Regions from separate parts of the Pseudomonas taetrolens genome, predicted to be linked through region 2. Evidence: predicted binding sites of a transcription regulator. Region 2 holds the regulator's gene; the other holds the start of a gene.
The links. Region 2 encodes sigma-54, which starts transcription at its own class of promoters, with help from an activator protein. Its sites were predicted from a motif close to ANTGGCATNNANNTTGCTNT; they were not measured.

Region 1 (16,094 bases), 370 kb from region 2:
CCGCTGCTCTGGCGTTGATCGCCGCCCGCAGCGGCCTGAATACGGTACTGATGGGCCGCTTCTGCTTTGGCGAGGCCGGAAGTCGGCTTTCGGACTTTTTGCTCGGTTTCGCCGAACTGGGCTGGTACGCCTGGGGCACTGCGACGGTTGCGATCGTACTGGTGAAAATACTGGGACTGGCCGAGGGCTTCACCTTGCCGCTGATGGTCCTGTTCGGCCTGGGCTTCAGTATCACTGCGATCATCGGCTACAAGGGGCTGGATGTTTTGTCGCGGGTGTCAGTGCCGTTGATGTGTGCTCTGCTGGTCATCTCCATGTACATCGCCACTCAACATGTCGGCGGCTTCAAAGGGCTCGCGGCGGTGATCCCGAATGAAACCATGAGTGTCTCTGCCGCTATCACCATGGTCTTCGGCACCTTCGCCAGCGGTGCGACCCAGGCCACCAACTGGACGCGACTGTCGCGCACCGGGCGCATTGCGGTCATCGCCAGCGTGGTCAGTTTCTTGCTCGGAAATGGTTTGATGATCGTTGCCGGTGCCTGGTGCGCCATGGTGTATCAACAAGCCGACATCGTTGAAGTGATGATGCTGCAAGGCTTGTCCTTCGCCGCCGTGGTCATGCTGTGCCTCAACCTGTGGACGATCCAGGGCCCGACGATCTACAACGTCGCGGCATCGGCTTGCCACCTGGTGCGCAGCGAACGCCGTCGCACGATGACCTTGATCGCCGCCGCCATCGGAGTGGTACTGGCCATGGGCGGCATGTACGAACTGCTGATCCCGTTCCTGGTATTGCTCGGCTCCATCATTCCACCGATTGGCGGTGTCATCATGGCTGACTTCTGGTATCGCCATCGCGGTCAATACCCGGCGCTGGCCAGTGTTACGCTGCCGCGCTACAACTTGCTGGGCTTGACCGCTTATGCGCTGGGTGCGCTGCTGGCGTATTGCTCGGCATGGGTCGCGCCGCTGGTCGGGATCGTCGCTTCCGCCGTGAGCTACATCGTGCTCCTGGAAATCAGCCGCCGCTTTCAGTTACCCCGAGCTCAGGAGGAGCTTTGAGCCTGACTATCGAAGAAATTCTCGCCCTGCCCGGCTTGCAGGGCATGTCCCTGCGCGCCGGCGCCCGTAACCTGCAGCGTAATGTGCGCTGGTCGTACGTTGCAGAGAACGAAGGTATCGCCGAATGGGTCATGGGCGGCGAACTGGTATTCGTCACCGGGATCAATCACCCCCGGGATGAGGCTAACCTGATGCGCCTGGTGGCCGATGGCAATGCCAGCGGAATCGCCGGGCTGGTGATCCTGACCGGGGGCACATTCATCCAGCGCATCCCCGACACGGTGGTGGCCCTGGCCGAGCAGTGCGGCTTGCCGTTGATCGAACAACCGTACCTGCTGAAGATGGTTATCGTCACCCACCTGATCGGCACCGCGCTGGTGCAAATGGCCCAGGTCAAACGTTCACGCCATGACATCCTGGCTCAGTTGCTCAGCGGCGATTACCCGAGCCTGGCCACCGCCCGGCAGCGGGCAGCTCATTTGCAGTTGCCCCTCGACGGCCCGCGGCACCTGGTAGCGCTGCGCCTGTCAGCGGTCGGCACGCTGTTCGTCAACCATGCACCAGAAGAAGCTGAGCGCGTGTTGCAACACACTCGTCAAGCCGTGCAGGACCATCTCGACATCTGGAACCGTGGTCTGCACGATGCGCTACCAGTCATCGTGCAAGGCGACCTGTTCATCCTGTTGCTGGCAGAACGCCAAGCCATTCGCGCAGAACTGTCGATTCTTTATCAAGGGCTGCAAGCCGTCACCGGAGACATGCCGCTGTTTATGGGGCTAGCAACCAAGGTCGAGGACTGCGCGAATTACCGCCAGGCATTGAACGAGGCTCGTCAGGCGCTGGAGGTCGCGGAAAGTCTACGCCCGGACACCGGGTTGTGCGATTTCAGCGAGTTGGGGGTCCTGCGCCTGTTACAGGCCATTGGCGACCGCTCCGTGATCGATAGGTTCGTCAGGCAGACCCTTGGCCGGATGATCGAATCCCGGCGCAAGCACCCCAACAGCCTGATCGAAACCCTTGACGCGCTGCTTCAGGAAAACGGCAATGCCCTCAAGACCGCCCAGCGTCTGAACGTACATCGCAATACCATCAACCAACGGATACAACGCATCGAGCACCACAGCGGGCAATCGCTCGACGATCCCCTTTTTCGCATGAACGCTTCGGTTGCCCTCCTCGTGTGGCGCATGACTGAAGCCCAACGACAGGACCGAACATGAACATCATCAATGCCACCTTGCGTAAAACCCCAGGCCTGCACACCGTCACCTGCGAAGGTGAGCGCATCAGTGCCATCACCTTGCAATCGGGTACGGTGCTCGCCCGGGCGGGTGATATCGATGCCCGCGGGCAACTGCTGATCGCCCCTCTGGTTGAGCCTCATATCCACCTGGATGCGGCCCTGACCGCAGGTCAGCCCGAGTGGAATTTGAGCGGCACGTTGTTCGAAGGTATCGAGCGCTGGGCCCAGCGCAAGGAAACCATCACCCACGAAGACACCAAGCAACGTGCCCACACCACTCTCCGGATGCTGGCCGAACACGGCATCCAGCACGTACGCACCCATGTCGACGTGACCGATCCTACGCTGGGGGCGCTCAAGGCTTTGCTTGAAGTCCGCGAAGAAACACGCCACCTGATCGATCTGCAAATTGTCGCCTTCCCCCAGGAAGGTATTGAGTCGTATGCCGGTGGGCGCGAGTTGATGACCCGTGCGGTCGAACTGGGGGCCGATGTGGTTGGCGGTATTCCTCACTTTGAAAACACCCGCGAACAGGGAGTCAGCTCCATCAAGTTCCTGATGGACCTCGCCGAGCGTACCGGCTGCCTGGTAGACGTGCACTGCGACGAAACCGACGACCCTAATTCCCGCTTTCTTGAAGTACTGGCCGAAGAAGCACGGGGGCGCGGCATGGGCAGCCGGGTAACTGCCAGCCACACCACGGCCATGGGCTCTTACGACAATGCCTACTGTTTCAAACTGTTCCGCCTGCTCAAGGCATCGGGGATCAACTTCGTGTCGTGCCCGACCGAAAGCATTCACTTGCAAGGCCGTTTCGACAGCTACCCCAAACGCCGGGGCGTCACTCGTGTCGCCGAACTGGATCGTGCCGGAATGAACGTCTGCTTTGGCCAGGACTCGATCAAGGACCCGTGGTATCCACTGGGCAACGGCAACATTCTGCGGGTGCTGGATGCCGGATTGCACATCTGCCACATGATGGGGTTTGACGACCTGGCACGTAGCCTGGACCTGGTCACGGACAACAGCGCGCGAACCCTCAACCTCGGAGAGCGCTACGGCATTGCCGTGGGTCGCCCGGCGAATCTGCTGGTGCTGGACGCAGAGAGCGACTACGAAGCGGTACGCCGCCAGGCCAAGGCACGGGTGTCGATCCGCGGGGGCAAGGTGTTGATGACGCGCATACCGGAACAGGTTGAATTCAATGGCTGATTGAGCTGCCGCGAGACGACGCCCCGCCTCCCTCACCGGTTCATGACGGTCACCGGGAAGGCCATTGTGGTTGATGGTCAAGTGATACGGCATAATGCCCACCTGCCAAAAACCCGACTCGGGGCGCCCCTCGCACTCTATGGATAAGCATGCACGTATGGATAGCCATCAATTGTTGTATCTGCTCTACGGCGGTAATGAAGTGTACCGTCAGGAAGCCAGGTTCAGCATACTGACTGCGCTTCGAGAGCAGCGCATACCGGGTAGCTTCACGATCAGCGTAATGACTGACGAACCTCAGGCGTTTGATGGCTGGCCCGTCAATGTCATCCCCCTGACCACCGCCATGCTGGCCGACTGGAAAGGCGCCAACGGCTACACCCACAGACGCAAGGCCTGCGCCATCGCTGCCGGGGTCAAGCTCGCGGACAAAACCATTTTCGTCGACACCGATACGGTCTTTTTCAAAGACCCAGCCACTCTCTTTGAGCGCATCAACGATCATCAGTATTTGATGGATCAATTTGAGTGGACCTGGCGTGAGGCTGCCAAACGTCCTGTTTATCAGCGTTTTGCAGCCGATCTCGTGGCCCGGGGCAAAGCCCCCGCAGACACCCTGAAACTCTACAACAGCGGTATCTGCGGGATCACCCGCGCCAACACCGGACTGATGGACGCCGTGATCGCCTTGATCGATGAATGGGCGGACCATGGCAGTACCCTGCATACCATCGAACAGATCGCGGTCTCGTTCATGATGGGAGACTCGAAGGTGGTCACCGCCCGTGACTGCGTAAATCACTACTACGCCAAAAAACGCTATCACCATGCGATGAACAAAGGCTTTTTTGAGACGTATGGCGAGCAGTACCGCAGCGACCTGCCACAACTGTCGGCAACAGTGCCGGTATTCTTCCCCGGACCGGGGCTGGTGGCACGAACACTGGCCAAAGTCCGCCTTTTGTCAGTCGCCAAACCCCTGCGTCCGGCAGCCAAGATGATCATCTATGGTCAGGCCATCTCGCCCCCCGATTACCTCGAAGCGCATTGCCGCCATGCCCTGTGGAACAGAGCGATCGAATTGATGCAGCAAAAAAACGCCACACCACTGGCCATCGAGCAGGTGATCAATGTCTGTGTCCCGACTGCCCGCCAACCCGAGTTCAAGGCATTGCTGGCGCAACGCACGGCCCTGTGAGGGGCCCCGGCTCACCCGGAGAGCGGGCACATGATCGCCCTCGGTACTGCCTCAAAAACCACAAAGCCCCGACGTGTGAGCGCCGGGGCTTTGTGTTGCATCACCGCTATCAGGTCATCTGAATGATGGTCTGCATGATGGTGCTTTGGGTCGAAATGGTTTTGGCGTTGGCCTGGTAGTTGCTCTGCGCCTTGATCAGGTCAACCAGCTCATTGGTCAGGTTGACGTTGGAGTCTTCCAGCGAGTTCGAGGCAATGGCGCCCAGCGAGCCGATCTTGGGCACGTCATAACCGGCCTGGCCCGAGGCGTAGGTTTCTTTCCAGGCGGTGCCGCCCGCCGGCTGCAAACCTTGCTCATTGGTGAAACTGGCCAGGGATATCTGGCCAATGGCGCGGCTTTGGTTGTTGCTGAAGTTGGCGAACATCACCCCTGAACCGTCGATGGTCAGATTGTTGATCTGGCCAGTGGCGTAGCCGTCCTGAGTCGGCGGGTTACGCGAGGTGTCGGTGTTGTACTGGGTGGTTTTGGTCATGTCGATGCCAATCCCGGTCCCGTTGGCCGCTGCTCCGTTGGAGACCCACTGGCCGTTGACCGTAGCGCCCGGCATCCAGTCCGCCACAGTCAGGGTGCTGCTGACAATGGGGTCCTCGCCGGCAACCGGACTTGGCGTCGAGACGCTCGACAGCGCACCGGCCGAATCAAACTCCAGGATCGAAGCGATCGGAGTCTTGGCATTTTCACCGGTCACCGGAGAGCCATCCGGATTGCGTCCGTCGATCAAGGTGTAGGTTTTCCAGGTATTGGAATCGGTTTTCACCATGTACTGATCCATCGGGTGCGGGTTGCCCTGGGTGTCGTAGACGATGGTGTTGAATTTTTTACTGTAGCTGGAGAGCTCGGCAGGATTAAAAGGGTTAAGCGTCTGATCGATCACTTCAGAATTGGAATTGAGGTTGATCGTCGAGTCAACTGAACTGCTCGCCTTGGGCGCAAGGTTAGAGGTGTCGATACGCAAGTCCGTCAGTTCGCCGTTGACGATCTTGCCGTTCGCATCCACGCCGTAGCCTTGCAAGCGCGAAGTGCCGTCGGTACTGGTCACGTAGCCATCTTTGTCAGACTTGAATGTACCGGCGCGGGTGTAGCTGAGGGAGCCGTTGTCGCTCAGGACGAAGAACCCGCTGCCTTGAATGCCCATGTCCAGCAGGTTGCCGGTGTTGTTGATCGCACCCTGGCCAAAATTTTGCGACACGTTGGCCAGGTTGACGCCACTGCCAATGGTCTTGCTGCCCACGCCCAGCTTGCTGGCCGAGTAGACATCGGCGAACTCTGCGCGGGATGCCTTGAAGCCGGTGGTCGCGACGTTGGCGATGTTGTTGCCGGTAACGTCGAGTTGTTTGTTCGCCGCATAGAGGCCGCTAAGGCCGATATTGAATGACATGTTTCTCTCCTTGAGGCGTATGAGTCGGCTTAGAGGCCAATGGTCTGGACTTTGGAAATACCAATGCTGCCCAGACCCGCGAGGTTGAGCATGATCTCGCCACCGGTCTTGCTCAGGGTCACGCTGTTTACCGTGGCTGGCAGGTAAGTCGTCAGCGCCGTGGTGCCGGTGTCGGTTTTGCTCGAGGCGGTAAAGGTGTAGTTGCCCTTGTCCAGCAACAGGCCATCGTCGTCCATGCCATCCCAGGTGAAGTCCACACTGCCGGCTTTTTGCGTGCCCAGCTCAAGGGTCCTGACCACTTCGCCGTCAGCGTTGGTAATGCTGATGACCGGCCTGGAGTCCGCGTCTGCCACCACGACCGTGCCATTGAAAGGTTTGTCGCTCGTGGGGTCGACGTAGGCTTCGCCGGTTTGCACGATCACCGAGCGGCCCACCAGCGACGAGGCCTGCAAGGCCTGCGAAGACTGGAAGTTGCCGGAAATGGCGTTGACCGAATCGTTCAGCGTCGTGATCCCTTCCAGGCTGCTGAACTGTGCCAGCTGTGCCACGAATGCGGTGTTGTCCTGCGGATCCAGCGGGTTCTGGTTTTTCAGCTGGGTGACCAGCAATTGCAGGAACGCGTCCTTGCCCAGCGCCGAACCGCTGCCGGAAACCGCTTTGGAAGCAGCGGCCAGACTGGTGTCTGTGGTCTTGGCCTGGGCAGAGTTGGCGAGCACCTGATTCAAGGTCGGGCCGCTGGTGGAATCGGTCACACTCATTTACGTCGCCCCTTATCACTGACCGAGGGTCAGGACCTTCTGCATCATGGTTTTGGCGGTGTTCATCATTTCAGCGTTGGTCTGGAACGAACGACTGGCGGAAATCATGTCGGCCATTTCTTCCACCACATTGACGTTGGGGTAATACACATAGCCCTTGGCGTCGGCAGAAGGATGGTTAGGCTCGTAACGGGCTTCAAGGGTGCTCTGGTCTTCGACCACCCCCAGAACCTGCACGCCTTGGCCGGCAGCGTCCTGGTTCTGGAACAGCGACTCTCCGGTTGCGCTTTGCGCCCCCTGGAACATCGTGGCAAACACCGGGTGACGCGCACGGTACGTCTGGTCAATGCTCGAAGACACGGTTTCGGCGTTGGCGATGTTGCTGGCAACGGTATTCAGACGCGTGGTCTGAGCACTCATGGCGCTACCGGCAATATTGAACACACTGGCTAGAGACATGAATTACTCCCCGCGCAGGGCTGACATAAGCCCTTTGAATTTGCTGTTGAGCAGGGTGAAGCTGGCCTGGAAGTTGACCGCATTCTCTGCGTAACTGGACTGTTCCAGCTGGGCGTCCACGGTGTTTTGGTCAATCGAGGGTTGCATCGGCGTGCGATACAGCAACGACTCATCGCTGCCGCTCAGGCCTTGGGCTTCGATATGGCGGGTATTGGTCTTGTTCAGGGCAAAACTGCCGTTCTGGTTTTTATCGTTCTGCGCGGCAAGCACAGAAGCAAAATCCAGATCCCGGGCTTTGTAGTTCGGGGTGTCGGCGTTGGCGATATTGTTCGCCAGTACTTCGGCGCGCTGGGCGCGAAAACCCAGGGCTTGCTCATGGATACCGAGCGCTTTATCGAAGCTGATGCTCATGTCGAAAAACCTTTGTGGGCTGACCTGAGAGATAGGTTCAGGTTTTACATAGGTTGATCAGAGCAAGTGCCGTGCCAGTTTTCACATCGCCGTATTTCAAGGCCTGGCCGGGGGAATTGAAGGCGGCAATGCCAGAAAAGCGGCAATGGATGTCCGCTGACTGCCGCTTTTCTGCCGCTTTTAATCAGCGTTCTCTGTGCAGGAGCGAGCTTGCTCGCGCCTGCAAAGGATGGCGTTGATTACTTGGCCTGGTAAATAATCCCCGGGCTGCACTGGATCATCTGGTAATGATCGGGCAAGCCGTTGAGCGCTTCTGAGGCACCCAAAAACAGATATCCCCCCGGTTTCAGGGTGCTGTGAATACGCAGCAGGATGTCTTTTTTGACCTCGGCCGAGAAGTAGATCAGGACGTTGCGGCAGAACACCACGTCAAATTTGCCAAAGCCGGCGTAGCTGTCCAGCAAGTTGAAAGAGCGAAACTCGACACGGTTTTTGATCGGCGCCTTGAGCACCCAGCGCCCAGGACCCTTGGGGTCGAAATAACGCTGCAAACGCTCCTGGGACAAACCGCGGCCAATCGCCAGGTTGTCGTACTCACCGGTTTTGCACGTCGAGAGCATCGAGGCCGACAGGTCGGTGGCCATGATTTGCACCCCCGCCCGCAACTGCCCCAGATTGCTGCGCTCGAACTCGTCGATGGTCATCGACAGTGAAAACGGTTCCTGGCCAGACGAACACGCCGCCGACCAGATGCGCAAGCGTTGACCCGGGCTAGCCTTGATCAGCTCGGGCAGGACTTTGTTCTTTAGCACTTCGAAGGGATAGGTATCCCGAAACCACAGGGTTTCGTTGGTGGTCATGGCATCGACCACCTGCTCGCGCAGCCCGCTGCGCGGCTGGCTCTGAATCCGCTGAATCAGCTCGCCCAGCGACTTGATACCTTGCTGCTCCATCATCTTGTTGAGACGGCTGGAGACCAGGTACTGTTTGTTTTCACCCAGCAAAATGCCACAGGCTTTTTCCAGGAAAACCCGGAACTGTTCAAAATCCAAATTAGCCGTCGACAAATGATCCCGCCTCTTAAATCGTGTTGACCGCCAGGGGCTGCGCCCCTAGCTAAGGTCTGATGCTTTGATCCGGTCAACTACCCGGGATGCCAGGTCATCAGGTCGAAACTTGGCCAAAAAGTCATCGGCACCGACTTTTTTGACCATTGCCTGATTGAAGACCCCGGACAACGAAGTATGCAGAATGATGTGCAGGTTGTGCATGCGTGGATCGTTCCGGATCTCGGCAGTCAAGGTATAGCCGTCCATTTCCGGCATTTCGATGTCCGAGATCATCATCAAGAATTCCTCAGACGGATCCTTGCCCTCTTCTACCAGCTTGCGCAAGTAGTTCAAGGCCTGGCGTCCGTCGTTGAGCGACACCACCTCAACACCCACCGTTTGCAGGCAACGGCTCACCTGTTTGCGCGCCACCGACGAATCGTCGACCGTCAGCACCCGCAATGCGATCGCCTTGCTCTGGATATCGACATCCACCACTCCTTGGGAAATGGTTTCAGACGAGGGTGAAACCTCAGCCAGAACCTTTTCAACATCGATGATCTCGACCAGTTGATCGTCCATCCGGGTCACCGCCGTCAGGTAATGGTCGCGCCCGGTGCCCTTGGGTGGCGGATGAATATCCTCCCAGTTCATATTGACGATCCGTTCGACCGATCGAACCAGAAACCCCTGGGTCCGGGTGTTGTACTCCGTGATGATAACGAACGGGTTGCTCTGGTCTTTCAACGCACCGAACCCGGTGGCCATGGCCAGATCAAGAATCGGAATGGTCGTTCCGCGAATACTCGCCACGCCACACACCACCGGATTGGACTTGGGCATGACCGTCAATGTCGGGCACTGCAGCACCTCCCGCACCTTGAATACGTTGATCCCGTAAAGCTGCGGCCCATCCAGACGAAACAACAACAGCTCCAGGCGGTTTTGACCCACCAGTTGAGTGCGCTGGTTAACCGCATCCATCACCCCAGCCATACTCAGATCCTCTTAAAACTTTAAGTTGCGGCGCAAAGCCCGCGAAACGGCACGGGCTTTGCTATTTATCCGGCATGAACGCAAAAACGACAAAATCCTGCCACTGGCCACTCATGCACTCTGTGTACCGTGGCCTGGGCATCGTGACGGCTGCGGGCCTGTTGGGCGCTGGCACTCAGGCCCACGCCGACGCTTTTACATCGCCTGATCAGCTTATCGGCGTGACCCAGGGCTTTCTTGAATTTGCCGTCGAAGACTATCTCGCCACTCGTCAGACAGAAGGCCGCTACGAGATACAGGTCAACACTCTGGACCCGCGCCTGCGCCTGGCCCACTGCGACAAGGAATTGACAGCCAGCCTCGAAAGTCCGGCGCAACCCATGGGTCGCGTGACCGTACGCATCCGCTGTGACGGCCTCTCGCCCTGGACCATCTTCGTGCCGGCCCAGGTCAAACTGTTCCGCGAGGTGGTCACGGTGGCCCACCCGCTCAAGCGCGGCATGTTGATCGACTACGCCGATGTCACCCTGCGCGAGCGGGATATCAGCCAGATCAATCAGGGGTATTTGACTGCCGTCGAGCTGGCGGTGGGGCAAAAACTGTTGCGGCCCATGGTGACCGATCAGGTCTTGACCCTCACCCACCTGGAACAGGCAGCGGCCGTACGCAAGGGCGATCAGGTCGTGATCAATGCCCGCAGCGGCACGTTAAGTGTCAAAATGCCCGGCGAAGCCCTGTCCGATGGCGGCCTCAGCGAGCAGATCCGGGTTCGTAACCTGAACTCCAAACGCGTGATCCGGGCGCGAATCATCGCACCGGGGCAAGTTGAGGTAGCCTTGTAGGAAAGTTGGCGTCAGTCTCGCTGCTTTCCTACACTGTGACTTGACGCAGATCAGTACCCGTCGGCGCCGACCTATGATTAATCGAGCCTAAAGTTTTCCCGGGTATGGCCGAAAACATGGCAAGCGTCCAAATACCCAGAGGTTTTGCATCATGGTCATCGACTTCAGTCGTCTTAACAGCGCACCGCCTTTAACCGGCAGTACGCGCAGCAGCAACCATCAGGAAGCAGGCAGCGCCACGCAAGCGGCCCCTGCACCCAGCCCTGAGCAAGCCAGCGCTCCGAGCGGGGAATCGGTTCGACTGAGCCCCGAAGCTCAACAGTTGCAGAAAATCGGCGACGCGTTGCGTGAACAACCGGCAGTCGACAGCAGTCGTGTGGCCGAACTGAAACAAGCCATCGCCGATGGCAGCTATAAAGTCGACAGCCAACGGGTCGCCGGCAAACTGCTTGAAATGGAAGCCCAGCGCTAGCCCCACGGCCAGTGCAGGCTTTTGGACGCTTAACTCCCAGAGCCCAGCATGCACGACACCCAATTACTGCAATTGATCAACGACGACCTGGCACCGGCCGAGCAACTGCTTGGCCTGCTGCAGGACGAGCACATCGCCCTCAAGGGCCGCGACATGCAGGTGCTGGAAAAGATTCTGGCGCGTAAACAATCGTTGATCATTTTGCTTGAGCAACATGGCCGCAGACGCAGCGAGATTCTGGCGGGCCTCGGCCTGACCACCAACCGCAGCGGCCTCGAAAGCCTTGCCAGCCACTCAAGCGTGGGTCAGCAGTTGCTCAGCCAGAGCGATGCCCTGAATCACCTGCTGGCTCAATGCCAAGCCGCCAACGTGCTGAACGGGCAATCGATCCAGACCCAGCAGGCAATCACTGCCAATCAGTTGCGCATCCTGCATGGCGGCGAAGCCCCGACGCTGTATGACGCACGAGGCTCGACGTCGATGCTCAGCAAACCTCGCGCCTATAGCCAGGTTTGAAGCCCGGCCTACACGCGCTCTGACGCGTCCGGATCGGGCTCTGGCCCGACCGTTTCACTGTCTGGTTCCGGCTCTGGTTCCGGCTCGATGTTATCCACCATCTGGTCTTGCACCACTTGCTCATCCACACGCGGGTCGAGCGCGGCAACCAGCGGCGAACTGGACATGCTGTCGGGCATGGCCACGTGATGCAGCGGAGCGTCGTCGACCTGGTGCAGGTTAGTGACTGCATTCGGGCGAATGCGCCATACCAGAGTCAGACTGGCCACGCTGAAAAACGCGTACAGCATCTGGCTCCCCCATACCTTCATCAATACGCCCGCGACCAATGGCCCGATGCTTGCGCCGATGCCGTAGGTCACCAGCAACATCGCGGTCAACGACACGCGGCGCTCCGGCTCAATGTGGTCATTGGCGAAAGCCACCGCCAGCGGATAGATGCAAAACTGCACCAGTGCGCTCAGGCCACCGGCCACGAACAGCACTTCAAGCGGTACCGCCGGCAAGATCGCCAGCGGCAACGAGGCTATTGCCAGCAGGAAGGCGAAGATACGAATCAGCAGCGGCCGGTCATAGCGGTCCGACAACCAGCCCAGTGGCCATTGAGCCACCAGCCCGGCGAAAATGCAGCAGCCCATGTACAAACCGACCAGCTCGGTAGAGAGCCCTTGCTGAGCGGCATACAGCGGTGCCAGGCCGTAGAACGCACCGACCAGCAAGCCGGCGCCCAGCACCGCAATCAACGATTGCGGTACGCGCTTCATGAAGAACTTCGGGTCCATCGGCGCCGGGTGCAAGGGCGCCGGGTGAATGCGCCGGGTCATCGCCACAGGCACCAGGCACAGGGCAAAACACAGCGCCACCAGCATCAGCAGCTCAAGCCCCAGCGCCGGGTGAACCACCAGAATCAGTTGCCCCAGCACCAGGCCCAGGTAGGACGCAATCATGTACAGGCTGAAGACCACGCCACGCTGCTTGGCATCAGCCTGCTCATTGAGCCAGCTTTCGATGACCATGTACTGGCACATCATCCCCAGCCCCACGATCACCCGCAGCAGCAGCCATAGAGGCAACCAGTCGGTCAGTCCGTGACACAGCACTGCGGCACCGACGATGCCGGCGCACGTGGCGTAGGCGCGGATATGTCCGACCCGGGCGATCAGCCGATGGCCAATCTTGCCGCCCAGCACCAGACCAAAATAGTTGGCCGCCATCAAGGCACCGACCCACAGGCCGTCGACATTGTCTGCCGCCAGCCGCAGTGCCAGATAGGTACTCAAAAGCCCCGAGCCGATCAACATCATCAGCGAGGCAAAATATAACGCTCGAAAAGACTTCCAGATTTGGCGCATGGCTTTACGTGCGGCTCCTTGTGCGAGCAGTCAGCCAGTAAACGATAGCTGACTGCCACGGGTTCAAACAGTAAAGCCTGAGCCGTTATCCGTCTGAACGATTAAGCCTGAGCCGCCAGTACGCGACGCTCCCAGGGCGTGATTTCATCATAGAAGCTTGTGAGTTCAAGGGTTTTGGTCGCGACGTAGCCTTCAATGAAGTCTTTGCCGAACAACGCTTTTGCCAAGTCACTGCGTTTGAGACGCTCGAGGGCGGCATGCAACGTACATGGCAAGGACAACGCCTCGGGCACTTCGAACTGACCCTGAATGGCCGCGGTCGATTCCAACTCATGCTCGATACCATGCAAACCCGCCGCCAGACTGGCCGCAATCGCCAGGTACGGGTTAGCGTCAGCGCCCGGCAAGCGGTTTTCGACCCGCCGCGCCACAGGCGAGCTGGCAGGTATGCGCAGACCGGCCGCGCGATTATCGTGGGACCAGCACGCATTGTTCGGAGATGCATACGGGTGACACAGGCGCTGATACGAATTGACGTTCGGTGCAAACAACGCGGTGAAGTCTGCCATGCCGGCCTGCTGCCCGCCGATAAAGTGCCGGAATGTCGCAGTCGGCTGCCCCGCCTCGTCGCTGAAGACATTGCGTCCGCTGCCCAGTTCTACCACGCTTTGGTGAATGTGCATCGAACTGCCAGCCGTGTGTGCCAGCGGCTTGGCCATGCAGACCACGGTCAGGCCGTGCTTGAGGGCAACTTCCTTGAGCAGGTGCTTGAACAAAAAGGTCTGGTCGGCAATCAGCAGCGGATCGCCGTGCAGCAGGTTGATCTCGAACTGGCTGACGCCCATCTCGTGCATGAAGGTGTCACGCGGCAAGCCCAATGCCGCCATGCCGGCATACACTTCGTTGAAAAATGGGCGCAGGCCGTTATTGGAGCTGATGCTGAAGGCCGAGAAACCGTCCTCACGACGACCATCGAGCCCCAGAGGCGGACGGAACGGCTGGGTCGGGTCGGTGTTGGGCGCAAAGACAAAGAACTCAAGCTCGGTCGCCACGACCGGCGCCAGCCCGCGTGCAGCATAACGCGCGATCACGGCCTTCAATTGAGCGCGGGTCGACAGGCTCGAGCCCTCGCCAGTCAGCTCATCCGCATCACAGATCGCCAACGCCCGTGGCGGCTCGCTCCAGGGCAAAACATGAATGTGCGCCGGGTCTGGCACCAGAGCCAGGTCGCCATCATCGCTGCCGTAAAAACGTGATTCGGGATAACCGCCCATGATGCATTGCAGCAATACGCCACGGGCCATCTGCAGGCGTCGTCCCTCGAGGAATCCCTCGGCGGTCATCACTTTGCCCCGCGGGACGCCATTCAAATCGGGGGTTACACATTCAATCTCATCAATGCCGGTCAGTCGCTGCGCGAGAGAGCCCTGGCCATCGGTCGTCATGACACTTTCCTTGTTGTTGTACAGGCCGCGAACGGCGACCCGTACAAAATACGCACCACCTGTTCGAGATTTCAAGCGAGTCCCGCACAAAATCCGCTCTTCCCCTGATCAGCCGGTGTCGATCGCCGGCTGTCGATGACCTCATGGGTCATGTTATTTCCTCTCTCCAGACCCAACATGTCTACATACGACACTCACTTGATCACCGACTCCACTGCCGTCCATTGAGCGAACAGATGAAATCTTCGAGCGGCACAATTTGCCGTCTAGACTCAACGACGCGTGTGTCCAGGAAGACCCGGCAGGCCAAACCTGCGCCATGTTGCCAAAAGGGAAAACCATGAATCGATCTGTGTTCACAATGCCCCGTCTTTGCGCCAGCCTGATCCTGGCCGGTATGTTCACCCCGATGACGCTTGCCCAAACCACCAGCAGCGAGGCTTACGTGCTGGATAAAGTGGTCCAGGTCAGCCGCCACGGGGTGCGACCGCCGACTGAGTCCAATGAAAAACTGCTGACGGCCGTGACACAACGGCAATGGCCAACGTGGCTGGTGCCTTTTGGCAACCTCACGGGTCATGGCTACACCGGTGCGGTTGAAATGGGCCGCTACCGTGGCGACGTGCTGCGCAACGCCGGTCTCATCCCTCAAGGCTGCCCGGACGCCGGACAGCTACTGGCGCACTCCAGCCCCATGCAGCGCACCAAAGCCACTGCACAGGCCTTGCTCGATGGAATGTTCCCGGGCTGCGGCTTCCAGCCAACCTATGTCAGGGGTTCCCAGGACGCCTTGTTTCAGGCCAATGAAATGAAGTTTGCCGCCCTTGATCCGGAAAAAGCCAAGGCGGGCATCCTCAAAGCACTGGGTGGCAGTGTCGAAGCCGCCCAGGCCCGCTATAAGCCCTACGAAGACAAGCTCAGGGCCGTGGCCTGCCTGCCCGACGCCGATTGTCCGTACGGTAAGCAAGCCTGGACGCTGGAAGAAAACGCCAAGGGCCGTTTTTCGATCAAGGGCCTGAGCGCCGGTGCCAACATGGGCGAAGTGTTCCGCCTGGAATACAGCCAGGGCCTGCCGCTGGATAAAGTCGCGTTCGGCCATGCCCGTAGCGCAGCCGAAGTCTCTAGCCTGATGGTGCTGACCAAAGCCAAATATGATTTCGTCAACGACATCCCCTACATCGCCAGCCGCGGCGCGTCCGAGTTGATGAACCAGATCTCGCTGGAACTCAAGCAAGGCACCCCGCTGGCCAGCACGCGCACTGAAAGCACCCCGCCCGATGTACCGCTGATGCTGCTGGTCGCCCACGACACCAACATCTCGTACCTGCGTACCATGCTCGGGTTCAACTGGAAGCAAGGGGATTACATCGACAACAACATCCCGCCCGTGGGGACGCTGCAGTTTGAACGTTACAAGGAAGTCAAAACCGGTGAATACTTTTTGCGCATCGGCTTTGAGGCCCAGTCGATGGATCAGATTCGCAACCTGATCACGCTGAGCGAAACCGCAAAACCCTACCGCACGGACTTCGCAAGCAGCAAGGACTGCCGCACGACGAGCCTCGGCCTGCTCTGCCCCCTCAAAGACGCGATCTCAACCGTTGATAAAAATATCGACCCGACAGCGCTGACGCCTTAC
Region 2 (16,094 bases):
TGGGTGGTCGGAATAATCAGCTTGCGGCTTTTGTCCGGATTCTCTGTCGGCACAATGCCCGCTTCAGCCAGAAGCGGCAAAGTATCGTCAAGGATACGGCCCTTGGACAGTGCAATGGTCAGCATGGGAAACGTAAGTCCTTATCAGGGTACTTATGCCCGGACGCAATCGGCGCCGGACAAACATCGAGCCTGATAATCAGGCTCGACTTGAACGATTCGAGGCCAGGTAAGGTAAAGCTTGCAAGCCATTACGTCACCTGGCGGCTGGACACGATCCCTGTGCCCATACAGCCAGACTGCAAAAACTAGCCCGGAACGCGGCGAATTTTTGCACCCAGCATTTGCAGTTTTTCTTCGATGCATTCGTAACCACGGTCTATGTGGTAAATGCGATCGATCAGGGTGTCGCCTTCAGCAACCAGCGCCGAAATCACCAGGCTGGCCGAAGCACGCAGGTCGGTTGCCATCACTGGCGCACCCTTGAGTGTTTCGGTACCGGTCACGATGGCAGTATTGCCTTCGACCTGGATCTTGGCGCCCATGCGGTGCAATTCATACACGTGCATGAAGCGGTTTTCAAAGATGGTCTCGATCACGGCACCGGTGCCTTCGGCAATGGCGTTAAGCGAGATGAACTGCGCCTGCATGTCCGTCGGGAACGCCGGGTACGGAGCCGTACGCACGTTCACGGCCTTGGGACGCTTGCCGTGCATGTCCAGTTCGATCCAGTCTTCGCCGGTGGTGATCTCGGCGCCTGCTTCCTTGAGCTTCTCAAGTACGGCTTCGAGAATCGTCGGGTCAGTGTCCTTGACCTTCACACGGCCGCCGGTCACGGCAGCTGCCACCAGGTAGGTGCCGGTTTCGATACGGTCAGGCATCACACGGTAAAGCGCCGGGTGCAGACGCTCAACACCTTCAATGGTGATGGTATCTGTACCCGCGCCGCTGACGTTGGCGCCCATGGCGTTCAGGAAGTTGGCCAGGTCGACGACTTCAGGTTCACGCGCTGCGTTTTGCAGCACGCTGCGGCCTTTGGCCAGGGCCGCGGCCATCATGATGTTTTCAGTACCGGTTACGCTGACGGTATCGAAGAAGAAGCTGGCACCGCGCAAACCGCCTTCCGGCGCCTTGGCCTTGATGTAGCCGCCTTCCACGTCGATCACCGCACCCATGGCTTCAAGGCCACGGATGTGCAGGTCAACCGGGCGCGAACCAATGGCGCAACCGCCTGGCAGTGCAACTTCAGCGTAGCCGAAGCGCGCAACCATCGGACCCAGTACCAGGATCGACGCACGCATGGTCTTAACCAGCTCGTAGGGTGCGATCAGAGTCTTGATAGTGCGCGGATCGATCTCAACGCTGAGTTTTTCATCGATCACGGGTTCAATACCCATGCGACCGAACAGCTCGATCATCGTCGTGATGTCGTGCAGGTGCGGCAGGTTGGCTACGGTCACTGCGCCATCGCACAGCAGGGTTGCAGCCAGAATCGGCAAGGCCGAGTTCTTCGCCCCGGAAATACGGATTTCGCCATCAAGACGAACACCGCCGGTAATAATCAATTTATCCATAACAATCTCGACGCCAATGGGCTCAGGGGGCTCAGGTGCGCTCGGCCCAGGCCGCGCTGCTGAAGAATTTCATAGTGACCGCATGGATGCTGCCATCAGCGATCCAGGGGTTCAAATGGGCATAGATGCTTTGTTGACGCTTGACCGGGCTCAAGGCCACCAGTTCGTCACTAATCACGTTCAGCTGAAAGTTGCAGCCTTCGCCCTCAACTTCTACCTGGGTTCCAGGCAACTTTCCCTCAAGAAAGCTCTTCACTTCTACGGCCTGCATGCTCAACCTCAATCGGCGCCAACGCGCGCGGGTCGGCCATCATACAAAAAAGCCCCGCGCCTGCGAACCCCGCATAACAGGACTCTGACGGGGGGCCTTCCATAGATGGCTATTAATGATCTGCCAGCAATTCAGTCAAGCCCGACACCTGCGCGATTTCACGCAGGTCTTCGGGCATGGCTCGAATGCTCAACGGCTTGTTCAGGGCTTGTGCATCACGGATGTAACACAACAACAGCGACAAACCGACGCTGCTGGATTTTTCGACCGCCGAGCAATCCACCACCAGGGCTTTGGCCAGGGCTTTCTTGATCAGGGCCTGGCCCTCAGCGCGCAAGCGTGGGCCCGTCTGATAATCAATCACGCCACTCAGGCGCAACTCGCTCTCGCCAGCCAGTGTTACAGCCGCTTCACTCATTGGTTGGCAGCCTTGGGAGCTGCTTCATCGGTCACTTGCTTGGCCTTGGCGACTTCACCTGCCCAGTTGTCGATGGTTTTATCCAGGTTGTTGCCATTGCGCTGCATGGCATCGGCGAACTGGTCACGGAACAGTTTGCCGATATTGATGCCATTGATAATCACGTTACGCACTTTCCACTCGCCGTTAACCTTGTTCAAGGTGTAGGAGAGCGGGTAAATAGCGCCGCCATTACCTGTGACCTGCATGTCGACACTGGTGCGATCGCCACTTTCATCTTTGGCCGGCGACACAGTGATGCCCTTGTTATTGAATTCAAGCAAGGCATTGCCATAGAACTGCATCAGGCTGCGCTTGAAGTTCTCTTGAAAACGCTGCATCTGCGCAGGTGAGGCATTGCGCGAATATTTGACGGTCATGATGCTTTTTGAAATGCCGTCAACGTCCACCACGGGACCGACGATAGTGTTCAAGGCATCGTAGAACTGGCTTGGGCTCTGCTTGTACTGCTCTTTATTGGCAGCCAGGTCGGCCAGCAATCGGGTCGTTGTGTCTGAAACGATGTCATGGGCAGACTGCCCTGGCGCAGCATTGGCCGCCAGAGGCAGGGTTGCAGCCAGAATCACCAACAGACCACGGCGCAAGAGAGAAATCATCTGAACACTCCTTATTTGGCGTCTTTGCTAACAGTATTAAGCAGGAACTTGCCGATCAGGTCTTCAAGGACCAGCGACGATTGAGTGTCGTGAATGGTGCCACCATTCTTGAGCAAATCGTCCTCTCCGCCCACGCTGATACCGATGTACTTCTCGCCCAACAGGCCCGCCGTGAGGATAGACGCTGTCGAATCGGTCGGCAGGTTATCCACGCGTTTTTCCAGCTGCAAGGTGACACGGGCAGTGAAGTTGTCACGGTCCAGGTCAATTGCCGTGACCTTGCCGATCGTCACACCGGCCATCGTGACCTTGGCGCGAACGGTCAGACCGGCAATATTGTCGAAATAGGCGTACAGCTTGTACGTGTCGGTGCTGGTAGCCGGGGACAATCCGCTGACTCGCAGGGCGAGCAACAGCAAAGCCAGGATGCCAGCCAGCAGGAACAGGCCGACACCGATTTCCATGGTGCGGTTTTGCATCAGAAATCTCCAAACATCAAGGCGGTCAAAATAAAGTCCAGCCCGAGGACTGCCAATGAGGCATACACCACGGTCTTGGTAGTGGCACGGCTGATCCCCTCGGAAGTGGGTTCACAGTCATAACCTTGGAACACGGCAATCCAGGTCACCACAAAAGCAAATACGATGCTTTTGATGATCCCGTTCAATACGTCACCACTGAAGGTCACGCTGTTTTGCATGTTGGCCCAGTACGAACCGTCGTAGACACCGAGCCAGTCCACCGCCACCCATGAGCCGCCCCAGATCCCGACCACGCTGAAAATCATCGCCAGCAGCGGCAAGGAAATGAACCCTGCCCACAACCGTGGCGCGACGATGTACTTGAGCGGGTCAACACCAATCATTTCCAGGCTGGACAGCTGCTCGGTCGACTTCATGTTGCCGATTTCTGCAGTCAATGCAGAACCGGCCCGACCGGCAAACAGCAGCGCAGTCACTACGGGCCCGAGTTCACGTAAAAGCGTCAGGGCAACCATTTGCCCGACTGCCTGCTCGGAACCATAACTGGACAGGATGCTGAACCCCTGCAGCGCCAGCACCATGCCAATGAAGATGCCGGACACGACGATAATCACCAGCGACATGACACCTACGGAGTGCAGCTGTTTGAGCAACAGCCCGAACCCGCCCCCAATGCCTCCCCGCCCCAGCAGGGCGTGAAACAGGAAAATGCTCGAACGGCCCAGTACGGCGAGAATGTCGATCCCGGCCCGCCCGAACAACCCGATACGGTCCATTATTGAATGCTTGCGCATCAGCGCTTCCCCAGAAGATCGGTTCGGTAGTCCGACGCCGGAAAATGAAACGGAACCGGGCCATCCGGATCGCCGTTCATGAACTGACGAATACGCGGATTATCGGCATTCATCAGCTCTTCTGGCGTGCCCTGCCCCAATACCTGACCATCTCCGACAACATATAAGTAGTCGGCAATACTCGCTGTTTCGGCCAAATCGTGTGAAACCACAATACTGGTAATTCCCAGGGCGTCGTTCAGCAGGCGAATCAGTCGCACCAGCACACCCATTGCGATAGGGTCCTGCCCCACGAAAGGCTCGTCATACATCAGTATTTTCGGATCCAGCGCAATCGCTCGCGCCAAAGCTACCCGACGCTTCATGCCACCGGACAGCTCATCCGGCATCAGGTCGATTGCACCGCGCAGCCCGACCGCTTGCAGCTTGAGCAGCACGATGTCACGGATCATTTCTTCCGGCAGCTGGGTGTGAACCCGCAGCGGAAAAGCCACGTTCTCGAACACGTCGAGATCGGTGAACAGGGCTCCGCTCTGAAACAACACGCCCATATGTTTGCGGGCATCGAAAAGATCACTGCGTGACAGGGCCGGCAGGTTCTGACCGTTCACCCAGACTTCACCGCTACTGGGACGCAGTTGCATTCCCATCAGACGCAATAGTGTGGTTTTACCGCAGCCGGACGGCCCCATGATTCCCGTGACTTTGCCACGTGGAATTCGAATATCGACATTATTGAAGATGCTGCGCGTGCCGCGCTTGAAGGACACTCCCTTCAGCTCAACCGCGTAGGCGTTATCGGCGCTCATCTAAACTCCTTGCGATGCAGCCTCTGCCTCTCACCCGGACACCAAACCCCTTGTCAGGAGGCATGCGTTCCCTGAGCGGGCTGAACTGGCGGCGAACTATATCACTGCTGATACTGACCGCCCAAGGCCGAAGGAGTGCCCGTACAGATACCAGACAGCGAAATAAGTACGAATTAACAGGCATAAGCCCCCCGTTTGCAGGCACAGGCAATAAAGCACTGCGATCAAGCGTGAGGGAATTCAACATTACCGCTATAATCTTTGCCTTTTCTCAGGCTACCTGACTTCGAACATGAGCCAATCCAGCGACCTGATTCAATCAGCCCAACGTACCATCCGCCTCGAGCTGGAAGCCGTAAAAGGTTTGCTGCCTCATATCGACGCTGATTTCGTACGCGCCTGCGAGATGATTTTGGCAAGCAAGGGCCGGGTAGTCGTTGTAGGCATGGGCAAATCCGGGCATATCGGACGCAAAATTGCCGCCACTCTGGCCAGCACCGGCACCACGGCTTTTTTCGTCCATCCCGCTGAAGCCAGTCATGGCGACATGGGCATGATTGCGCGCGGTGACATCATTCTCGCGTTGTCGAACTCCGGCTCGACCACCGAAATCGTCACCCTGCTGCCCCTGATCAAACGCTTGGGCATCCCGCTGATCTGCATGACCGGCAACCCGGACTCACCCCTGGCCAAGGCTGCCGATGTCAAACTCGATGCCCGCGTGGCCCAAGAGGCTTGCCCGCTGAACCTGGCCCCCACCTCTTCGACCACCGCAGCATTGGTACTGGGTGATGCCCTGGCGATTGCATTGCTTGAAGCCCGGGGCTTTACTGCCGAAGACTTCGCTTTCTCGCACCCGGGCGGCGCTCTCGGCCGACGCTTGCTGCTGAAAGTCGAGAATGTCATGCACAGTGGCGAAGAACTCCCCCAGGTAGTACGTGGCACATTACTTAAAGACGCGTTGATGGAAATGACCCACAAGGGCCTCGGCATGACCGTCGTCATTGATGAAGATGGCCGCCTGGCCGGAATCTTCACCGACGGTGACCTGCGCCGCACACTGGACCGTCAGATCGATATCCGCAACGCAACCATTGACTCGGTCATGACACCCCACGGCAAAACCGCCAGGGCCGACATGCTGGCAGCTGAAGCCTTGAAGATCATGGAAGACCATAAAATCAGCGCACTGGTGGTTATCGACAAGGAAGAGCGACCGGTCGGCGCCTTGAACATGCACGATTTACTTCGCGCAGGAGTCATGTGATGACCCTCGACCTGCTCCAGCGCGGCAAAGGCATCAAGCTTGCCATTTTCGACGTTGACGGCGTCTTGACCGACGGGCGTCTCTATTTCCTTGAAGATGGCAGCGAATTCAAAACCTTCAGCACCTTCGATGGCCAAGGCATAAAGATGCTGATGGCCGCCGGGGTTCAAACCGCGATTATCAGCGGCCGTAAAACCCCTGTGGTTGAACGCCGCGCACAGAATCTGGGCATCCCGTACCTGTATCAGGGCCGGGAAGATAAATTGGTCGTATTGAACGAGCTTCTCGGCCAACTCAACCTAAACTATGAACAGGTCGCCTATCTGGGCGATGATTTGCCTGACCTGCCGGTTATCCGTCGTGTCGGTCTGGGAATGGCCGTTGCCAATGCGGCCAGCTTCGTTCGCGAACATGCTCATGGCGTGACCCTGGCGCGTGGCGGTGAAGGTGCCGCCCGCGAATTCTGCGAGCTGATCCTGCGCGCCCAAGGCCGCCTGGACGCAGCCAACGCCGCCTACCTATAGAGCTTCCTATGCTGAGCAAAAAGATTCGTAACATCCTGTTATTCGCAGTCATTGCTGCGCTGTTCGCAGCCGTTGGCTATTGGAATATCAGCCCCGGACGCTTTCTCGACACCCCTGTAGTGGCTGTCGATGAATCTGCCATCGATTATTACGCCCTGAACGCCCGCAGCCTTCAGTACCTGCCGGACGGTAAACTGCAGTACGAAATGACCGCCGACAAGGTTGAACACGTAAAGGCTTCAGAGGTCTCTTTACTGACCAAGCCCGACCTGCAGATGTATCGCGGTACAGCGTACCCGTGGCACGTCCAGAGCGAACGCGGCGAAGTCAACCCGGACGGCAGCGAGGTTGAGTTGATTGACTCGGTACGCATCGCCCGGACCGACGAAAAAAAACGCACAACGGTTATTACCAGTAGCCGCATGACTGTATTCCCCCAGAAGCAATATGCGCAGACCCAGCAAGCCGTTAGAATCGACGGCGCTGGCGGCGTTACAACTGGCAAGGGAATGAAAGCATATTTGAAAGACGGCAGGATGGACCTGCTGTCCAACGTAAGAGGACAGTATGAGTCTCGTTAAAACCCTCCCTTTATTGCTCAGCCTGAGCGCAGCACTGGGAAGCGCGAGCGCCTGGGCTCTGCCGAACGATAACGAACAGCCTATCCGCATCCAGGCCAATGAAGCACAGCTGGATGACAAACAAGGCGTCGCTACCTACAAGGGTGATGTGATCATCACTCAGGGCTCGATGAAAATCACCGGCAACACCGTCACTATCACCCGCAACGCGGCGGGAGAAATTGACGTAGTGACGTCGGTGGGCAATCTTGCCTACTTCGAGCAGCTGCAAAAAGAATCTGATCCCAAACCGGTTCAGGCGTATGCCGTGACCATTCAGTACCATGCGCCGCAAAACCGCATCGTGCTGATCGACAGGGCCAAGGTCATTAACGACGGCAACACCACCGAAGGCGAGAAAATCGTCTACGACACGGTGAAACAGGTCGCCAATGCCGGTCGCGCCAATGGCAGCAGCGTCACCGCTCCACGTCCGCGCATCGACATGGTGATCCAGCCGAAGAAAAAAACCGACCAACAGAAGGCCCAGTAATGGCAACTCTGAAAGCCCAGCATTTGGCTAAAAGCTACAAGAGCCGCCAGGTGGTACGAGATGTCAGCCTGTCGATCGACAGCGGGCAAATCGTCGGCTTGCTCGGTCCTAACGGTGCGGGCAAGACCACGTGTTTCTACATGATTGTCGGCCTGGTCCAGGCCGATCAGGGTCGCGTGCTGATCGACGACCTCGACGTCAGCCATCAACCCATGCACGGTCGCGCACGTGCCGGTATCGGTTACTTGCCGCAGGAAGCTTCGATCTTTCGCAAGCTGTCGGTTGCCGACAACATCATGGCAATCCTCGAAACGCGCAAGGAGCTGGACAAGGCAGGTCGTCGCCAGGAACTGGAAAGCCTGCTGCAGGAATTCCACATCAACCACATCCGCGAAAACCTGGGCATGAGCCTGTCTGGGGGCGAACGCCGCCGGGTCGAAATTGCCCGCGCACTGGCCACTGCCCCCAAGTTCATCCTGCTCGATGAACCCTTTGCAGGCGTTGACCCCATTTCCGTAGGTGACATCAAGCAAATCATCCATCATCTGAAGGCCAAGGGTATTGGCGTGCTGATCACCGATCACAACGTCCGTGAAACCCTCGACATCTGCGAAACTGCGTATATCGTCAACGACGGTCAATTGATCGCTGAAGGTGATGCTGAAACGATTCTTGCCAACGAATTGGTGAGAGAAGTTTACCTCGGTCACGAGTTCCGCCTGTAATCGCAGGAATGGTGGAAACTCCTGGAGCGCTGACAAATAAAACATCCAACGACGTTTTATTCCACAAGCGCTCAGCCGTTTCCCGGGGCAACGGAAACTAATTAAGAACGCCCCTAGGCAAACACAGCGGTTTCAGGCATATAATTTGCTTATGTTTGGCGCTTCCGCGCCCTTGTAGTGGATGGCGCCATGTGCGCCGGCGAATAAGGTGTAAAGCCCCTGCCATGAAACCATCGCTAGTCCTGAGAATGGGCCAGCAGCTGACAATGACACCTCAGCTGCAACAAGCCATACGCCTGCTCCAATTGTCGACCCTGGACCTGCAACAGGAAATCCAGGAGGCCCTGGAATCCAATCCGATGCTCGAACGCCAGGAAGAAGGCGAAGACTTCGACAATTCGGACCCTATGGCCGACAACATCGAGCAAAAACCCAACAACGATATTCAGGAGCCTTCCTACCAGGAATCCGCCCCTACCGTGGACAACCTCGAGGAAGGCGAATGGAATGACCGCATTCCCAACGAGCTGCCTGTCGACACCGCCTGGGAAGACGTTTATCAGACCAGCGCCAGCAGCCTGCCAAGCAATGACGATGACGAGTGGGACTTCACCACCCGCACCTCTGCCGGTGAAAGCCTGCAGAGCCACTTGCTGTGGCAATTGAACCTTGTACCGATGTCCGACACTGACCGACTGATCGGTGTGACGCTCATCGACTGCATCAACAACCAGGGCTATCTCGACGAAACACTCGAAGAAATCCTCGAAGCGTTCGACCCGGAGCTGGACATCGAGCTCGATGAAATCGAAGCTGTCCTGCACCGCATCCAGCAATTCGAACCCGCCGGTATCGGTGCACGCAGCCTAGGCGAATGCCTGCTGCTGCAATTGCGTCAGCTGCCTGCCAAAACACCTTGGCTGAACGAAGCCAAGCGCCTGGTCACCGACTACATCGACCTGCTCGGCGCTCGCGACTACAGCCAGTTGATGCGTCGCATGAAGCTCAAGGAAGACGAGCTGCGCCAGGTCATCGAGCTGGTACAAAGCCTTAATCCGCGCCCGGGCTCACAAATCGAGTCCAGCGAAGCCGAGTACGTGGTACCTGACGTTATCGTGCGCAAAGATAACGAACGCTGGCTGGTGGAGCTCAACCAGGAGTCCGTGCCACGCTTGCGCGTCAACCCGCAATATGCCGGTTTCGTCCGCCGTGCCGACACCAGTGCCGACAACACGTTTATGCGCAATCAACTACAGGAAGCACGCTGGTTCATCAAAAGCCTGCAGAGCCGCAACGAAACCCTGATGAAAGTGGCGACCCAAATCGTCGAACATCAGCGCGGCTTCCTGGAGTACGGCGACGAGGCCATGAAGCCTTTGGTGCTGCATGACATTGCCGAAGCCGTAGGCATGCACGAATCCACGATCTCTCGGGTTACCACACAAAAATTCATGCATACCCCGCGCGGTATTTATGAGTTGAAGTACTTTTTCTCCAGCCATGTCAGCACTTCCGAAGGCGGCGAATGCTCGTCCACCGCGATCCGTGCCATCATCAAAAAACTGGTTGCCGCTGAAAATCAGAAAAAGCCGTTGAGTGACAGCAAGATCGCTGGTTTACTGGAGGCACAAGGTATTCAGGTCGCCCGTCGCACCGTCGCCAAGTATCGCGAATCCCTGGGAATCGCGCCTTCGAGCGAACGCAAGCGTTTGATGTAAGCCACGGGTTACAGCGTTTCAGTGGCAGGCTGCTCAGCCTGCCACTTTATGCAATGGCATCAAAAGGAGAAACTGTATGCAAGTCAACATCAGTGGACACCAACTGGAAGTCACCGAACCGCTGCGCGCTTACATCGGCGAAAAACTCGACCGACTGGAACGCCACTTCGACAAGATTACCAACGTACAGGTGACGATGGCGGTCGAAAAACTGAAACAGAAAATCGAAGCCACTCTGCATATCCATGGAGGGGAAGTCGTTGCCAATGCCGAGCATGACGACATGTATGCGGCAATTGACCTGCTCACTGACAAGCTTGATCGCCAACTGAAAAAGCATAAGGAAAAGACCCAAAGCCTGCTCCAGGGCGCGACCGGTCGTTAATACTCCCTACCCATGATTCGACTTGAAAATATCCTGACCCCCGGCCGTTCCCTCGTGAACGCGCCGGGCGGCAGTAAAAAGCGCGCACTCGAACAAATTGCCAACCTGATCAGTCGCGAAGTGCCTGATCTCGAAATGCAGGATGTTTTCGAGAGCCTTATTGCCCGTGAAAAACTCGGCTCCACCGGTTTTGGTAACGGAATTGCAATCCCCCATTGCCGCCTCAAGGGCTGCAAGTCGCCAGTCAGCGCCTTGCTGCACCTCGACGCCCCTATAGATTTCGACGCCATCGATGGCGCGCCGGTCGACCTGCTCTTCGTTTTGCTGGTACCTGAAGCGGCAACCGATGCACATCTGGAACTGCTCCGGCAGATCGCCAGCATGCTCGATCGTAAAGACGTGCGCGAGAAGCTGCGCGCCGCATCCAGCAACGAAGCGCTGTATCAGGTTGTTCTGGACGTACAGAACGGTCATTAATCATGCGCTTAGTTATTGTCAGCGGACGCTCCGGCTCCGGTAAAAGCACTGCCCTCGCCGTCCTTGAAGACAACGGTTTCTATTGCATCGACAACTTGCCTGCCGGCTTGTTGCCGGAGCTGGCGGAGCGTGCGCTGATTCACACCGAGCTGGCACAGCCGCTGGTGGCCGTATCGATTGATGCGCGAAACCTGCCGAGCCATTTATCGCGTTTTCCGCAATTGCTTGAAGAGGTGCGCAGTCGGCATATCCAGTGCGATGTGCTGTATCTGGATGCCGACGAAGAAACCTTGTTCAAGCGGTTCTCGGAAACCCGCAGACGTCACCCGCTGAGCAGTGCCAGCCGCTCTTTGGCCGAAGCGATCCGCGACGAGACGCAACTGCTGGGGCCGATTGTCGACCTTGCTGATCTCACCATCAACACCACCAACCTCAACCTGTATCAGTTGCGCGACACGATCAAGTTGCGCCTGCTGAACAAACCAGAAGCCGGTACTGCCTTTTTGGTGGAGTCGTTCGGCTTCAAGCGCGGGATGCCGGTGGACGCCGACCTGGTGTTTGATGTGCGGTGCCTGCCCAACCCGTATTGGAAACCCGAACTGCGAGAACAATCCGGGCTGGACCAGCCCGTCGTCGACTACCTGGCAGCCCAACCGGATGTCGAAGAGATGTTCCAGGACATCTCCAGCTATCTGCTCAAGTGGCTGCCGCGTTTTGCCGCCAGCAACCGCGCCTATGTCACCATTGGCATCGGCTGCACGGGCGGTCATCACCGCTCTGTCTACCTGACCGAACGACTCGGCAAGTGCCTGCAAAAAACTCTGAAGAACGTCCAGGTTCGCCACCGCGACCTTACTTGAAAGGATTTAACCCGCGATGCCTGCTCTGGAAATAGAAATCATCAACAAACTGGGCTTGCATGCTCGTGCATCCGCCAAGTTCGTGGGCATCGCCGGGAAATACCCCTGCCAGATCCAGGCAGGCCGCTCGCCGGAATCCATGGTCGACGGTAAGAGCATCATGGCAATGATGATGCTCGCTGCTGGCAAAGGGACTACCATTCATCTCAAGACTGAAGGTGAGCAAGAGCAGGAAGCGCTGGAAGCGCTGGTGACATTGATCAACAACTACTTCGATGAAGGCGAGTAATCACTGAAACGATCTCTGCAGGAGCGAGCTTGCTCGCGATGATCCCGTGCAGTGGCTGAATCGCAGTGATTTTGAAATCTGCTCGAGCAATCGAACGTCGTCCGATTGCCCGTGCAGGTTCAGATCATATAGCCGGCTTTCCCCTACCCCAATGCAGTGTCCATCACCATCATCAGACAGAACCCGACACACAACCCCAGACTGGCCAGCTTTTCGTGCCCGTTGCGACGCGACTCAGGGATGACCTCCTGAGTCACCACCAGCAACATAGCACCTGCCGCCAGGGCCAGGCCCAAGGGCAACAGCACCTGGGCAAGGTTTACCAGCCATGCGCACAGCACCGCAAACACAGGCTCAACCAGACCTGACGCCGCGCCCACCAGGAAGGCCCTCACCCGCGACATCCCTGCGCCCGCCAGAACCAACGCGATCACCAGCCCTTCCGGAACATCCTGAAGCGCAATCCCCATGGCCAGGCTATCGGCATCAGGCATGCCGCCACCCGCCGAAACCCCGACTGCCATACCTTCCGGAATGTTGTGCGCCACAATGGCAATCACGAACAACCAGATACGCGGGGCAATAACAGGTTCGCCCGGGCGACTGCTCAACCCTTGCGGTCCGGCCCCGGACACCTTGAGATCCACCAGGAACAGAAAAAACGCCCCCAGCTGGATACCCGCACTGACCAGCCCGCTTGAGGCCCAGGATGACAGCCCCAGATTTTCAGCGGCTGCAATGCCTGGAACGATCAACGAAAAGGCGGTGGCAGCCAGCATGACGCCCGCGCCGAAGCCCAGCAACGTATCGCTGACAGCCATCGGCATTTTGCGTATCACCAGCACCGGTACCGCCCCGAGTGCCGTTCCCAGCGCACAGAGCGCACCGCCCTGAAGCGCGCGCAACATCCGCGGCTCAAGATCCAGCCAGACCAGCCCCTTTGCAACCAACAAGGCCGTGCCCGCCAACAGCAAGAGCGAGCCCAGGGCATAACGAAACATCCGTACACCGCCGACCGCTAATATTTGCGTGCCCATAATCCGCCTGAATCCTTTTGAGTAGGCTTGGCTCAGGCCATCGCAGCCTGATAACGACGCGCCACTTCTGGCCAATTGATCACACTGTAGAACGCATTGATGTATTCGGGGCGACGATTTTGATAGCGCAGATAGTAGGCATGCTCCCACACATCCAACCCCAGAATCGGTGTATTACCGTTCATCAGAGGACTGTCCTGGTTGCCACTGCTTTCGATCACCAGTTTTTTTTGCGGAGTCACGCACAACCATGCCCAGCCGCTGCCAAAACGGGTCAAGGCCGCCTTGGTGAAGTTCTCCTTGAACGATTCCAGCCCACCCAGTTGCTCATCGATGGCCCTGGCCAATACGCCTTCAGGCTGCCCTCCGCCCGCAGGGCTCATGACCTCCCAAAACAGCGAATGGTTGGCATGCCCGCCACCTTGATTGATCACGGCGGCACGCAGTTGCTCGGGCAGCTGATGAACACTGGCGACCAGTTTCTCGACAGGCCATTGCGCCCACTCGGTGCCTTCGACAGCGGCATTGAGGTTATTGATATAGGTCTGATGATGCTTGGTGTAGTGAATTTCCATGGTCTGCGCATCGATATGCGGCTCAAGCGCGTCATAGGCATAAGGCAAGACTGGCAAGGTGTAAGTCATTTCAATGGACTCCCGGGTGATGGCCACTGACCGTTGAGAATTCGTGGCAGGACTGTGCCACGTTGCGTTTGAGCAAAAGACTGGTGCGCGGGTATTCGCCGTGCTCGCTGATGAAATTCAACAATTCAACATAGGTTTTGCTGCTCTGGCGCAGTGCTGCTTCACGCAATGCCGGCGCCAGTCGGGGGTTCTGAAGGGTCTGCAACAAACGCTGATGAATCGCACACAAGTACTCGACACTCTCCTCCGGCTGATTCAAGCGCAAGTGCAGATCCGCCAGGTTGTGATGGGAAATCACACACGCGGCGACGGCTTCATCGGCATCACTCCAGCGTTCGAACAGCACCTGCGCCAAAGCAAGCGCCTGCAAGTAATGTTCTCGCGCATCAACCAGCTCGCCCTCGGCGAAACAGCGATTGGCTCTTTCGATCGTGCGTTTCCAGTGTTCCATGTGCGCCTCCAAAGCAGTGTCGATGCGTTAAATACCGCCGGCTGTCAGCTTCTCGGGATCCAGCAGAACCTCAAGCTGGCTGCGTGGCAGGTCGGTGTATTCCTGGGCCACATCAATCACCGGGCGCCCTTGCTGATAGGCAGCCTTGGCAATTTCAGCGGCTTTTTGATAGCCAATGATCGGATTCAGCGCAGTCACCAGAATCGGATTGCGCGACAACGCCTCCTTGAGCTTTCCCTCGTTGACCTTGAAGCTGCTGATGGCTTTGTCGGCCAGCAGACGGCTGGCGTTGGCCAGCAACTCAATGCTGCTTAGCAGATTCTGGGCGATGACCGGCAGCATCACGTTCAACTCGAAGTTGCCCGACTGGCCGGCCACGGTAATGACCGCGTCATTACCGATAACCTGCGCTGCAACCATCGCCGTGGCTTCAGGAATCACCGGATTGACCTTGCCCGGCATGATGGAAGAGCCCGGCTGCAAGGCCTCGAGCTCGATTTCGCCCAGACCTGCCAACGGGCCGGAGTTCATCCAGCGCAGGTCGTTGGCGATCTTCATCAACGACACGGCCGTGGCCTTGAGCTGCCCCGAGACCGACACCGCGGTGTCCTGTGAACCAATCAAGGCAAACAGGTCTTTGCCAGGCGTGAAGATGACCCCGGTCAAGGTGCTGAGCTGCTGGCTGAACAACCCGGCAAACTGCGGGTGTGCATTGATACCGGTGCCCACCGCCGTGCCACCCTGGGCCAGCGATTGCAGCGCAGGCTGCAAGTCCTGCAAATGCCCGATGTTGGCCTTGAGTTGCTGCGCCCAGCCGTTGAGGACCTGGCTCATGCGCACGGGCATAGCGTCCATCAAGTGGGTGCGGCCAGTCTTGACGTAGACGTGCACCTGCCCGGCCTTGTGCTCGATCACCTGCACCAGGTGCGTCAAGGCCGGCAATAATTGTTCATGCAAGCCCAAGGCTGCACTCACATGAATAGTGGTCGGGATGATGTCGTTACTGCTTTGCCCGCAATTGACATGATCGTTGGGATTGACCAGCTCACCCAGTACACGCGTGGCCAGGGTGGCAATCACTTCATTAGCGTTCATGTTGGAACTGGTGCCGGAACCGGTCTGGAAAATATCCACCGGGAAGTGTTCCATGAAGTCGCCGGCCAGCAGAATCTGCGTAGCCTCTTCAATGGCCTGGCCCTGCGCCTCGCTGATTTGTCCCAGTTCCACGTTGGCCCTGGCAGCAGCTGCCTTGGCCAGGATCAGCGCGCGAATGAATTGACCAGGCATGCGTTGATGGCTGATCGGGAAGTTGATCACTGCACGCTGGGTTTGAGCGCCATACAGCGCTGCTTCAGGCACATGCAATTCGCCCATGCTGTCACGTTCGATACGAGTGTTACTCATCAGGAAATCCTTGCACCGGTTCTGTTAAACAAATCGAAGGATCGAGTTCGCATGTTGCCAACTGCCAGGCGAAGCTTTGCCAGCGTTTAAGTCGGCAGCCACAGAGCGCTTGGGTTTCGATGTCACGCAACGGACGCCAGGCATGATCCAGGCACGCGTTGCGCCATTGCCAGGGCAGTGCAATATCCGTTGCAGTG

Region 1: the regulator sigma-54 is predicted to act here: its motif matches at 7,843-7,862, upstream of flgB (flagellar basal body rod protein FlgB).

What each region holds. Positions count from the first base shown of each region.
Region 1 is NZ_LS483370.1:3,501,943-3,518,036, forward strand. It holds gene codB (cytosine permease) at 1-1,064, shown strand, start outside; gene DQN55_RS16140 (PucR family transcriptional regulator) at 1,061-2,284, shown strand; gene codA (cytosine deaminase) at 2,281-3,519, shown strand; gene DQN55_RS16150 (hypothetical protein) at 3,677-4,717, shown strand; gene flgE (flagellar hook protein FlgE) at 4,827-6,155, opposite strand; gene DQN55_RS16160 (flagellar hook assembly protein FlgD) at 6,185-6,913, opposite strand; gene flgC (flagellar basal body rod protein FlgC) at 6,929-7,372, opposite strand; gene flgB (flagellar basal body rod protein FlgB) at 7,376-7,783, opposite strand; gene cheR (protein-glutamate O-methyltransferase CheR) at 8,023-8,850, opposite strand; gene DQN55_RS16180 (chemotaxis protein CheV) at 8,896-9,828, opposite strand; gene flgA (flagellar basal body P-ring formation chaperone FlgA) at 9,903-10,670, shown strand; gene flgM (flagellar biosynthesis anti-sigma factor FlgM) at 10,822-11,142, shown strand; gene DQN55_RS16195 (flagella synthesis protein FlgN) at 11,191-11,658, shown strand; gene DQN55_RS16200 (MFS transporter) at 11,667-13,010, opposite strand; gene DQN55_RS16205 (glutamine synthetase family protein) at 13,112-14,353, opposite strand; gene DQN55_RS16210 (histidine-type phosphatase) at 14,817-16,094, shown strand, end outside.
Region 2 is NZ_LS483370.1:3,866,971-3,883,064, forward strand. It holds gene hisG (ATP phosphoribosyltransferase) at 1-125, opposite strand, end outside; gene murA (UDP-N-acetylglucosamine 1-carboxyvinyltransferase) at 308-1,573, opposite strand; gene DQN55_RS17930 (BolA family protein) at 1,605-1,844, opposite strand; gene DQN55_RS17935 (STAS domain-containing protein) at 1,957-2,262, opposite strand; gene DQN55_RS17940 (MlaC/ttg2D family ABC transporter substrate-binding protein) at 2,259-2,918, opposite strand; gene mlaD (outer membrane lipid asymmetry maintenance protein MlaD) at 2,930-3,397, opposite strand; gene mlaE (lipid asymmetry maintenance ABC transporter permease subunit MlaE) at 3,397-4,194, opposite strand; gene DQN55_RS17955 (ATP-binding cassette domain-containing protein) at 4,194-5,003, opposite strand; gene DQN55_RS17960 (KpsF/GutQ family sugar-phosphate isomerase) at 5,296-6,270, shown strand; gene DQN55_RS17965 (KdsC family phosphatase) at 6,270-6,794, shown strand; gene lptC (LPS export ABC transporter periplasmic protein LptC) at 6,803-7,375, shown strand; gene lptA (lipopolysaccharide transport periplasmic protein LptA) at 7,362-7,907, shown strand; gene lptB (LPS export ABC transporter ATP-binding protein) at 7,907-8,632, shown strand; gene DQN55_RS17985 (RNA polymerase factor sigma-54) at 8,857-10,350, shown strand; gene hpf (ribosome hibernation-promoting factor, HPF/YfiA family) at 10,427-10,735, shown strand; gene ptsN (PTS IIA-like nitrogen regulatory protein PtsN) at 10,748-11,212, shown strand; gene rapZ (RNase adapter RapZ) at 11,215-12,072, shown strand; gene DQN55_RS18005 (HPr family phosphocarrier protein) at 12,089-12,361, shown strand; gene DQN55_RS18010 (ZIP family metal transporter) at 12,505-13,398, opposite strand; gene DQN55_RS18015 (superoxide dismutase) at 13,431-14,042, opposite strand; gene DQN55_RS18020 (hypothetical protein) at 14,044-14,493, opposite strand; gene DQN55_RS18025 (class II fumarate hydratase) at 14,521-15,897, opposite strand; gene DQN55_RS18030 (hypothetical protein) at 15,890-16,094, opposite strand, start outside.